2 regions of the Pseudomonas sp. NPDC087803 genome follow, and region 2 is predicted to be linked to the other one. Evidence: riboswitches for the same ligand, from Rfam matches in the RefSeq annotation. Region 2 holds a riboswitch; the other holds the start of a gene.
The links. A riboswitch is a leader RNA that binds a small molecule or an ion and turns the genes downstream of it on or off. The one in region 2 is predicted to bind cobalamin.

Region 1: linked by a shared signal. The riboswitch ahead of cobO (cob(I)yrinic acid a,c-diamide adenosyltransferase) and the one ahead of ACIOUG_RS01505 (CbtB domain-containing protein) in region 2 are both predicted to bind cobalamin.

What each region holds. Positions count from the first base shown of each region.
Region 1 covers NZ_JBIUVO010000034.1:26,838-31,911, forward strand. The annotation lists gene bluB (5,6-dimethylbenzimidazole synthase) at 1-82, opposite strand, end outside; gene ACIOUG_RS17130 (cobyrinate a,c-diamide synthase) at 79-1,479, opposite strand; gene cobO (cob(I)yrinic acid a,c-diamide adenosyltransferase) at 1,476-2,087, opposite strand; cobalamin riboswitch at 2,169-2,400, opposite strand; gene ACIOUG_RS17140 (hypothetical protein) at 2,566-3,150, shown strand; gene ACIOUG_RS17145 (PQQ-dependent sugar dehydrogenase) at 3,217-4,530, shown strand; gene ACIOUG_RS17150 (C40 family peptidase) at 4,663-5,074, opposite strand, start outside.
Region 2 covers NZ_JBIUVO010000001.1:352,193-357,266, reverse strand. The annotation lists gene ACIOUG_RS01530 (acyltransferase family protein) at 1-145, shown strand, start outside; gene nfuA (Fe-S biogenesis protein NfuA) at 203-787, shown strand; gene cobM (precorrin-4 C(11)-methyltransferase) at 979-1,725, opposite strand; gene ACIOUG_RS01515 (cobalamin biosynthesis protein) at 1,807-2,220, opposite strand; gene ACIOUG_RS01510 (CbtA family protein) at 2,217-2,915, opposite strand; gene ACIOUG_RS01505 (CbtB domain-containing protein) at 2,927-3,124, opposite strand; cobalamin riboswitch at 3,245-3,467, opposite strand; cobalamin riboswitch at 4,321-4,534, shown strand; gene cobW (cobalamin biosynthesis protein CobW) at 4,632-5,074, shown strand, end outside.

The sequences.
Region 1 (5,074 bases), on a different contig from region 2:
TGAAGTGACGCATGTCGCGGCGTTCGGCGATGGCTTTATAGATCGCTGTGCGCTCGGCCTCGGAATATGCGTTGTCGGTCATGGCCCCATCGCTGGCAAGCCAGCTCCCACAGGGGATCGCGTTTCTTCAGGCATGACACCGGCCACTGTGGGAGCTGGCTTGCCAGCGATGGCGGTCTTGAGATCTGGCGCAAACAATGCGGCAATCGCCGTCGGATTCGACGGAAAGTAAAAATGCACATACGACGCCGTCATCCGCCCTTGCCGATAAACCGCCTCCGCCCCGCGCCCGCCATTCGGGCTCAGGCCTCGGGCAATCGGTGTCAGCTCGGTGCTGGTCAGGGAATGGTGATAGGTGTGACCGCGCAGCGAGCCCTCTGGCAAATCCACCGCTTGCAGTGCCAGTGCCGCCAGACGTTTTTGCATCACCGCCTCACCGCGCAGCAGCCCGACCAATTCGGCGCGGGCGCCGTCAACGTCGGTCAACGCGTCGAGCAGATAGAGCATCCCGCCGCACTCGGCGAGCAATGGTTTGCCGGCGGCGTGGTGCGCACGGATCGCGTCGAGCATCGGAGTGTTTTGCGCCAGCGCGACATGGTGCAATTCCGGGTAACCACCGGGCAGATACAGACTGTCGGCCTCGGGTAATTGCGTATCGCGGATCGGCGAAAAGAAACTCAACTCGGCGCCCATCGCCCGCAGCAGATCGAGACTGGCGCCATAGGTGAAGGCAAAAGCCTCATCGCGAGCGACGGCGATGCGCACGCCATCGAGCAGCGGTTCAGCAGGGATCATTTCAGGCGCGGCGAATGCCACGGCCGGTGGCAGCGCTACCTGGCAACTGCTGGCCAAGGCTTCGGCGGCGGCGTCGAGGCGCAGGTCGAGGTCATTCAGTTCGCTCGCCTGCACCAGACCGAGATGGCGGCTCGGCAACTCGATCCCGGTTTCCCGGGACAATGCGCCGTACCAGCGCAAACCTTCGGTGAGGCTGCCTTCGAGCAATTGCGCATGACGCAGGGTGCCGACCCGGTTGGCGAGGACGCCGGCAAACGGCAGGTCCGGCTGATAGCGCGCCAGCCCCAACGCCAATGCGCCGAAGGTCTGGGCCATGGCGGTGCCGTCAATCACGCCGAGCACCGGCACACCGAAATGCCGCGCCAGATCGGCGCTCGACGGCGTGCCGTCGAACAGGCCCATCACGCCTTCGATCAGGATCAGATCGGCTTCGGCGGCGGCTTCCCACAACAGACGGCGGCTTTCTTGCTCGCCGACCATCCACATGTCCAGTTGATACACCGGCGCACCGCTGGCGCGCTCGAGAATCATCGGGTCGAGAAAGTCCGGGCCGCACTTGAACACGCGCACCTTGCGCCCCTGATTGCGGTGCAAGCGCGCGAGCGCGGCGGTGACGGTGGTCTTGCCCTGACCGGAGGCCGGCGCGGCGATCAATACCGCCGGGCAGTGACGTGGTTGATTCAAAGTTCGACGCCTTTCTGCGCTTTGATGCCGGCCTGGAAGGCGTGTTTGAGCATGCCCATTTCGGTGACGGTATCGCCCATCTCGATCATTTCCGGCTTCGCCGCGCGACCGGTGACGATCACGTGCTGCATCGGCGGACGCGCCTGCAAGTCACTGAGCACCTGATCCAGATCGAGGTAGCCGTGCTTGAGCGCGATGTTCAGCTCATCCAGCACCACCAGACCGATCGACGGATCGCGCAGCAGCTCGCGGGACACGGCCCACGCGGCTTCGGCTGCGGCGATGTCACGTTGGCGGTCCTGGGTTTCCCAGGTAAAGCCCTCGCCCATCACGTGAAAACGCACTTGCTCGGGGAAGCGGCGGAAGAACAGTTCTTCGCCGGTGCTGTTACGGCCCTTGATGAACTGCACCACGCCGCACTGCATACCGTGGCCCATGGCGCGGGCGAGCATGCCGAACGCCGAGCTGCTTTTGCCTTTGCCATTGCCGGTCAGCACCAGCACCAGGCCGCACTCGTCAGGCGAATTGGCGATGCGTTCGTCGATCACGGCTTTTTTGCGCTGCATACGCGCCAGATGGCGTTCGTCGCGCTCGGGGGAATCGGTCATGGGGGGAGCTCTCCGTTGAGGCTGGATAACGGCGGGCAGGCACAAGAATAGACGGCAAAAAGCCTGGCATCGCCCACCGTGATGCCGCTGGATGGATCAGGCCGGTCTCCGGGCTCATGAGCGGCGAATCGCCTGACTGCGCGCCTTCCCGCGTCGGTCGACACAGTGGCTCAATGCGCAGTTTTCACTCATTTACCGTTGCGGGGGCAGCGCCGGGATCGTGATCGTTCTTCGCCTGAAGACAACCCTCACCGGCTTCCCTGTTTCACTCTGTCGACACGCGTCACAGAGCACCTGAAACAAGCCGCGAAGGTTAGAGGGTTGGGGGTGGAGCGTCAATTAAAGAGGGGGCCGTCGGGCGAATAACTGCCGCCGATCAATTATCTGACGCCAATCTTGTGCCACGCTGAGACAAATGATATCAAAGAGCCATGCTTTTTGACTGAAAAAGCACACCACAACAATAAGGATGATGACGATGCAAGGCATGATCATCAGCAACCCGCGCCTGGAATTCCTGCGCCCGATGCTGGAACGCTGGTTTGACTGTATCGACCGCTACAACTCCATTCGCGGCGACAACGACACCCCTTACTGGCATGACGAGAAAGCCAATCTCGGATTGCTCTCCGCGGCGGCATGGATGGCCGAACTGGTGACCCTCTGCGATACCGCCACCCGCAAGCAGAACGAAGAAGGCGAACGCAATGCCCGCGCCGACCTGTTCATCGCCGGCGCCGAAGACCGCGCCTACCTTCAAGCGACCCAGCGCTGGCCACGGGTCAGCAACCTGAATCTGACCCAGGCCCTGCTGGACATCACCAGCGACGCCAAACGCATCAGTTTTGCCAGCGACCTCAAGCTCGGCTGCCTGTTTGTCGCCCCGCAAAAGGCCCAGCACAGCGCCAGCCCCGAAGAGTTGCAGGACATGGTCGACGACCTGCAAAAGGAACACAGCTGCGCAGTGGCCTGGTATTTCCCCTACGCCTACCGCAAGTTGCACAGCGAAGCGGGCAACTATCACCCGGGCATCGCCGTGCTGTTCAAAGAGGCCCGCGGTTGAGCAGTTGAACCATCGGGTGCGCGCGCTCCTCTATGATTAAGCATGCATTCATAGGGAAGATCAGTAATGCGCAAAACCCAACTCGCTCTCGTCATCGCCCTCGCCGGAGGGCTCGCCGCCTGTGGTGAATCCTCCAGCCTGCAAGTGTCCGACGGCACCGGTCCGTCACCGAAGCTGCCCGAGCCAAACAAAACCCTGATCCCGACGGTGAACATCGCCCCGGCGATCGGCTGGCCTGCGGGCGGCAAACCGACCGCCGCGGCCGGCACGCAAGTCGCAGCATTCGCCGAAGGCCTCGATCACCCGCGCTGGCTTTACGTGCTGCCCAACGGTGACGTGCTGGTGGCGGAAACCAACGCCCCGCCCAAGCCTGACGACAGCAGCGGCATTCGTGGCTGGGTGATGAAGAAAGTCATGGGCAAGGCCGGCGCCGGCGTGCCGAGCCCGAATCGCATCACCCTGCTGCGCGACGCCGACCACGACGGCGTGGCCGAGACCCGCACGGTGTTTCTGCAAAACCTCAATTCGCCGTTCGGCATGACGCTGGTCGGCAATGACCTGTACGTCGCTGACACCGATCGCCTGCTGCGCTTCCACTACGAACCCGGCGCGACCGAGATCAAGACCCAGCCAATCAAAGTCACCGACCTGCCGGGCGGCACGCTGAACCACCACTGGACCAAGAACGTCATCGCCAGCAAGGACGGCAGCAAGCTGTACGTCACCGTCGGCTCGAACAGCAACGTCGGCGAGAATGGTCTGGATAAAGAGGAAGGTCGCGCGGCGATCTGGGAAGTGGACCGGGCTACCGGCAACCACCGGATTTTCGCCTCGGGCATTCGCAACCCCAACGGTCTCGCCTGGGAGCCCACCAGCGGCGCGCTGTGGACAGCGGTCAACGAGCGGGACGAAATCGGCAGCGACCTGGTGCCGGACTACATCACCTCGGTCAAGGACGGCGGCTTCTATGGCTGGCCCTTCAGCTACTACGGTCAACACGTGGATGTGCGCGTGACACCGCAGAATCTGGACCTGGTGGCCAAAGCCATCGCCCCGGACTATGCCGTAGGCCCGCACACCGCCTCGCTGGGCCTGACGTTCGCCGAAGGCAACAGCCTGCCGGCACAGTTCAAGGAAGGCGCATTCGTCGGCCAGCACGGCTCGTGGAACCGCAAACCGCACAGTGGCTATAAAGTGATTTTCGTACCGTTCGCCGCTGGCAAGCCGAACGGAGCACCGGTGGATGTGCTGACCGGTTTCCTCGACAAGGACGAGAACGCTTTGGGCCGCCCGGTAGGCGTGGTGATCGACCAGCAAGGGGGGTTGCTGGTGGCGGATGATGTGGGGAACAAGGTGTGGCGGGTATCGTCCGCCAAGTAACTTGGTCTATCCCAAAACAACTGTAGGAGTGAGCCTGCTCGCGATGACGGTGTCACATTCAACATCAGTGTTGATTGATCAACCGCTATCGCGAGCAGGCTCACTCCTACATTGGATTGTGAGCTATTTGAACTACGGGTTATGCGCCAGATGCTCCGGCTGCAACACCCGCTTGGCACTCAGATACGCCTTCTGCCAGTACGCCTTTGACAGGCTGTCCAGCTTCACCGTACCGCCCGTCGCCGGCGCATGCACGAAGCGCCCTTCCCCGACGTAGATCCCCGCATGACTGACCTGCGAACCGCCATTGGTGGCGAAGAAGATCAGGTCGCCGGTCTGCAAACCCTCTTTGCCGACATTCGGCGCCTGCATCACGATCATCTCGCGGGTAGAGCGCGGCAAGGAGATACCGGCAGCATCGCGGTAGACGAAACCGATCAGGCCGCTGCAATCAAACCCGGAGTCTGGTGTGTTGCCGCCCCAGCGATAAGGCGTGCCGACCAGGCCCAGCGCGCGAAACAGCACGTCTTCGGCAGCAGGCGAA
Region 2 (5,074 bases):
CATCGGCTGCGCTCTGGCCATCGGCGTGGGTTCGTGGTTGAGCTACGAATGGGTGGAAAAACGCAGCTATCAGTGGCTTAAAGCGCGGATTGATCGCGAGCCGGTTTGCGCGCCTGTCGAGAATCTTTCCCGACAAAAATACTAGGACTTTGTCCGGCGCAACGATTGGCGTAAACTGCGCCCAAGCCTGCGAGGAGTTTCCATGACCGCTATTACCATTACCGACGCCGCCCACGATTACCTGGCTGATCTGCTCTCCAAGCAGAACACCCCGGGCATCGGCATCCGCGTCTTCATCACCCAGCCTGGCACCCAGTACGCCGAAACCTGCATTGCCTACTGCAAGCCGGGCGAAGAAAAACCTGAAGACACGGCGCTGGGGCTGAAAAGCTTCACTGCCTACATCGACTCGTTCAGCGAAGCGTTCCTCGACGATGCCGTCGTCGACTACGCCACCGACCGCATGGGCGGCCAGCTGACCATCAAGGCGCCAAACGCCAAAGTACCGATGGTCAACGCCGACAGCCCGGTCAACGAGCGCATCAACTATTACCTGCAAACCGAAATCAACCCGGGGCTGGCCAGCCACGGCGGTCAGGTCAGCCTGATCGATGTGGTTGAAGACGGCATCGCCGTGCTGCAGTTCGGCGGCGGCTGCCAAGGCTGCGGCCAGGCCGACGTGACCCTGAAGGAAGGCATCGAGCGCACCTTGCTGGAGCGCATTCCAGAGCTCAAAGGTGTGCGCGACGTGACCGACCACACGCAGAAAGAAAACGCCTACTACTGAGTAAGGTGTTCACTGCGAACATGAAAAACGGCGCCCCGTGAGCGCCGTTTTTTTATGCCCGTACTTTGTGGTGAGGGGATTTATCCCCGATGAACTGCGCAGCAGTTCCATTTTTTTGGGCTGCTTCGCACCCCATCGGGGATAAATCCCCTCACCACAGGTTTTGTACCCAGCCACAAAAGTCATCTGACTCAGGGTCTGTAGAGATGCGCATGCCCCGCGCGATACAGCGACGATTCGCTGAACACCTCACTCCCCAACACTCGTCCCACCAGAATCAACGCCGTGCGCCGAAACCCCTTGGCCTCGACCTTTGCGGCTATATCCTCCAGTGTCCCCACCACCCAATCCTGATCCGGCCAAGTCGCCCGGTGAATCACTGCAATCGGGCAATCCGCGCCGTAATGCGGCAGCAGTTGCGCGATGATCTTCTGCAGATGGTTAACCCCCAGGTGAATCGCCATGGTTGCGCCGTGCTGCGCCAGACTGCTCAACTCCTCACCCGCCGGCATTGCGGTCTTGTCCGCGTAGCGGGTCAGGATCACGCTCTGCGACACGTCCGGCAGCGTCAGCTCGGCGCCGAGCAAGGCTGCACAGGCGGCGGTGGCGGTGACGCCGGGAATGATCTCGAACGGAATCTGCAACTCGCGCAGATAACGAATCTGCTCGCCAATCGCGCCATACAGGCTTGGATCTCCCGAATGCACCCGCGCCACATCCTGGCCTTTGGCATGGGCGGATTTGATCAGTTCAATGATCTGTTCCAGGTGCAATTCGGCGCTGTTGACCACGCTCTCTGCCTGATGCCCCTCCAGCACGGCGGCCGGTACCAGCGAGCCTGCGTAGATGATCACCGGGCAACTGCGGATCAGCCGCTGGCCTTTGACGGTGATCAATTCCGGGTCGCCGGGGCCGGCGCCGATGAAGTAGACGGTCATGAAGAAATCCTGTGAAAAACGGGGCAGGGCAACGCTTCAGATGAAGATTGCTCATGATCAAACAGGGGGATTATCGGGATTTTACGCAGCGCCGGCCAATGCCAAGGTTGCCTGAGCGTATTTCTGCCGGGAAATCAGCAGCTTTGCCGGTGCCTGAATCAAATGCTCGGCAAGAGCCAGGGCGGCACTTTCCGCCACGCCGTAGCAACCGGTGCGTTCGTAGGCGATCTGCGAATGGTGGCTGAGCCGCTGCTGGTAACTGGCCAATTCGTCGCTGCTGAAATACAACAGCGGCAACGCCAGTTGGCTGGCCAGTTCCTGCAGGCCGGGTTCATCGCGTTTAAGATCGATGCTGGCCAAGGCCTTGACCGCTGCAAGTTCTATACGATGCGCCTGCAACGCCTGGTCGAGTAACGCGCGCAGCGTGCTGGCCGGGCAACCGCGCTGGCAGCCCAGGCCGACCACGAAGGTCGGCGCTGCGCGGTCATCGGTCATGCGTGGTACTGACCTTCGCTTTTGCGGCGGAAAAACCAGGCGCTGATCAGGCCCAGGGCCAGCCAGAACGCCACGTTGGTCAACTGCGAAGCGATTTTGAATTGAGCTTCCAGCGCTTCCGGGGCGAGCATCGAATGCACTTCCGGTTGCGGCGCGCCGATCACGTGCGGCACGGCCAGGATTGCCACGCCCAGCAGCTTCATCAGCCAGTGACGGCTGAACACGATCAGGGCCAGGCCGACAGCGGTGGAGGCGGCGGTGCCGATCCACCACGTTTGCCGCGAAGCCAGATCGGCGGCAGCGGTGCCCGGCAGTTCAGGCGGCAGACCGAGGGTTGGCGCGAGGACGAAGGTCGCGTAACCGGCTAGGCCCCAGAGCAGACCCTGCGAGGTTTTGGTCGGTGCACGCAGGGTGTACAGGCCGGCGAGCATCAGGGCGAAACCGACCGCCACCACCAGATTGCCGCCGGTGGTCGAGACCACACGCTGCCAGCCGTCTTCCGGCTCCCAGGCTTCGGCATCGTGGGTGTGCGCAGCCGCGCCGGCTGCATGTTCATGAACCGCCACCGGTTCGGATTTTTCGAAGGTTTCAGCCTGCAGAATCAGCGGCGAGACCCAGAAACTCTGCAGCAGAGTCAGCAGCAGGGCGGCCAGCAGGCCGGTGAAACCTGCGGTTTGCGCAATACGCTTGATCATGTCGGCAGGTCTCAGTGGCACGGGAACGCGGCGCTGTGGCGAGTATCGTGAGCGGCGTTGTGCACCGCTTCGATGTGCGAGAAGCCGGCGAAGTACACCAGGCTGGCGCCGAGGATCGACGCGAAGATCGCGGCGGTCAGGCGTTGGCTCAACGTGGCGGTGCTGGAGATTTTGTCGGTGTTGCTACCGGTGCTGCTGATGATCGACATGGCGCTTCCCTCTGGAGTGTCAGCGGGTGTTTCGAGCGCATGAAGACCCCTGCGAGTCGGGCACGCAGAGGTTCGAACAGCGCCCGCCCACCGCGGGTTTGTTATGTTCAGCGACGCAAATGCGCACTGTGTGTTGCGGGCCGGTCTCCGGGCTCACGAGGGGTTGGCGTCTGGCCGACCTGCAAGCGTCACCTTCCCATGCCGTACTGGCACAGTGGATCTGACGCTTCGCTCGCTTACCGTTGCGGGGGCAGCACCGGACTGACATGGCTTTGAGTAAAGCACATGATTCACCGGTTTCCCGTTTCACCCTGTGAAGGGCACCCGTAACAAGGTGTGTAGGAGAGCATGGGTTGGGGATTTGAGTCAATTGAGTGGGGTGGGTATATCCGTTGCTGCGGTAACGGCCACTTAGGGTTCCGCCCTTACGGCGGGTCACTTTTGGCAAACGCCCCAAAAGTAACCAAAAGGTCTATGCCCTGACGTTCGGCCCTCGCCTAGGCTCGGGTTCCTTCGCTGCGGGATTCATCCGTGGGGCAGCGCCTACGGTTTGCTTCGCTGCACCTCCTCTCGCTGTGTTTGGCTGCGCCAAACGGTCGCTACGCTCCCACCCCCGGATAAATCCCTCCACTCAGCCTGCCGACGGGCCCTCAGATCAAAAGCGGTACTCGAGCTAACGCTCATTGTGTTGAGTGGTGAAAAGCGGATGCGGTCTGCTGTGATTTTTGTTGGAGCTGGCTTGCCAGCGATGACGGCCTGACAGCCGACCAATCTCTCACTGAATGCACCCAGTCCCATGTAGGAGCTGCCGAAGGCTGCGATCTTTTGATCTGCTTTGGCTTTGGCTTTGGCTTTGGCTTTGGCTTTGGATCTTGATCTTCAGCCCCTTCGGCAGGCCGAGCGTAGGTGTTCATCCGGGGGTTAGGCGCGCAGCGCCATGCGGCGAAGCCGCATACATCGAGAGGAGGTGCAGCGAAGCAAACCGGAGGCGATGCCCCCGGATGGACACCGTAGCGAGGGAACACTGAGCCTCAGCGAAGTGCCGTACGCCGGGGCAAAGCCTTTTGGGTTACCTTTTCGGCGTTTGGAAAAGGTGACTCGCTGTAAGAGCGAAACCGCCAGCGGCAACACCCGAAGGAACGGATATGCCCCCAATCCAAAAATCCACCAACCATTGACCGGTCACCACCCGATGCGTAGCCTTGCGCTTTCGAGGTTCTTCGGCCCACGCCGAAGCTAAGAAGGGAACGCGGTCAAAGCCGCGGCTGCCCCCGCAACTGTGAACGGTGAAGTTCGTTGCCACGCCACTGCCAGCTCAATCGACTGAGCCCGCGGGAAGGCGCAACGAATGCCCGGCCCAAGGCCTGAACACCGTCAGCCAGGAGACCTGCCTCGTCACAGATTTCTCACTACAACCGGGCGGGGTGATCCGGTGGCGAATTCTTCCGCGCGCATGCTCGCAGCGGATCTCGTCCCGTATGCCCGCCACCTTGCCAAAGGGCATCCGATGAAAACACTGGCCAAACTCCCCGTCACCATCGTCACCGGTTTCCTCGGCTCGGGCAAAACCACCTTGCTGCGACACATGCTCGACAACGCTCAGGGCCGCCGCATCGCGGTGATCGTCAACGAGTTTGGCGAACTGGGCATCGACGGTGAAATCCTCAAGCAATGCACCATCGGCTGCACCGAAGAAGAAGCCACCGGCCGCGTCTACGAACTGGCCAACGGCTGCCTGTGCTGCACGGTGCAGGAAGAGTTCTTCCCAGTGATGCGCGAACTGGTTGCGCGTCGCGGCGACCTCGACCACATCCTGATCGAGACGTCCGGTCTGGCCCTGCCAAAACCGCTGGTACAAGCCTTCCAGTGGCCGGAAATTCGCAGCGCCTGCACGGTTGACGCGGTGATCACCGTGGTCGACAGCCCGGCGGTGGCCGCCGGCACTTTCGC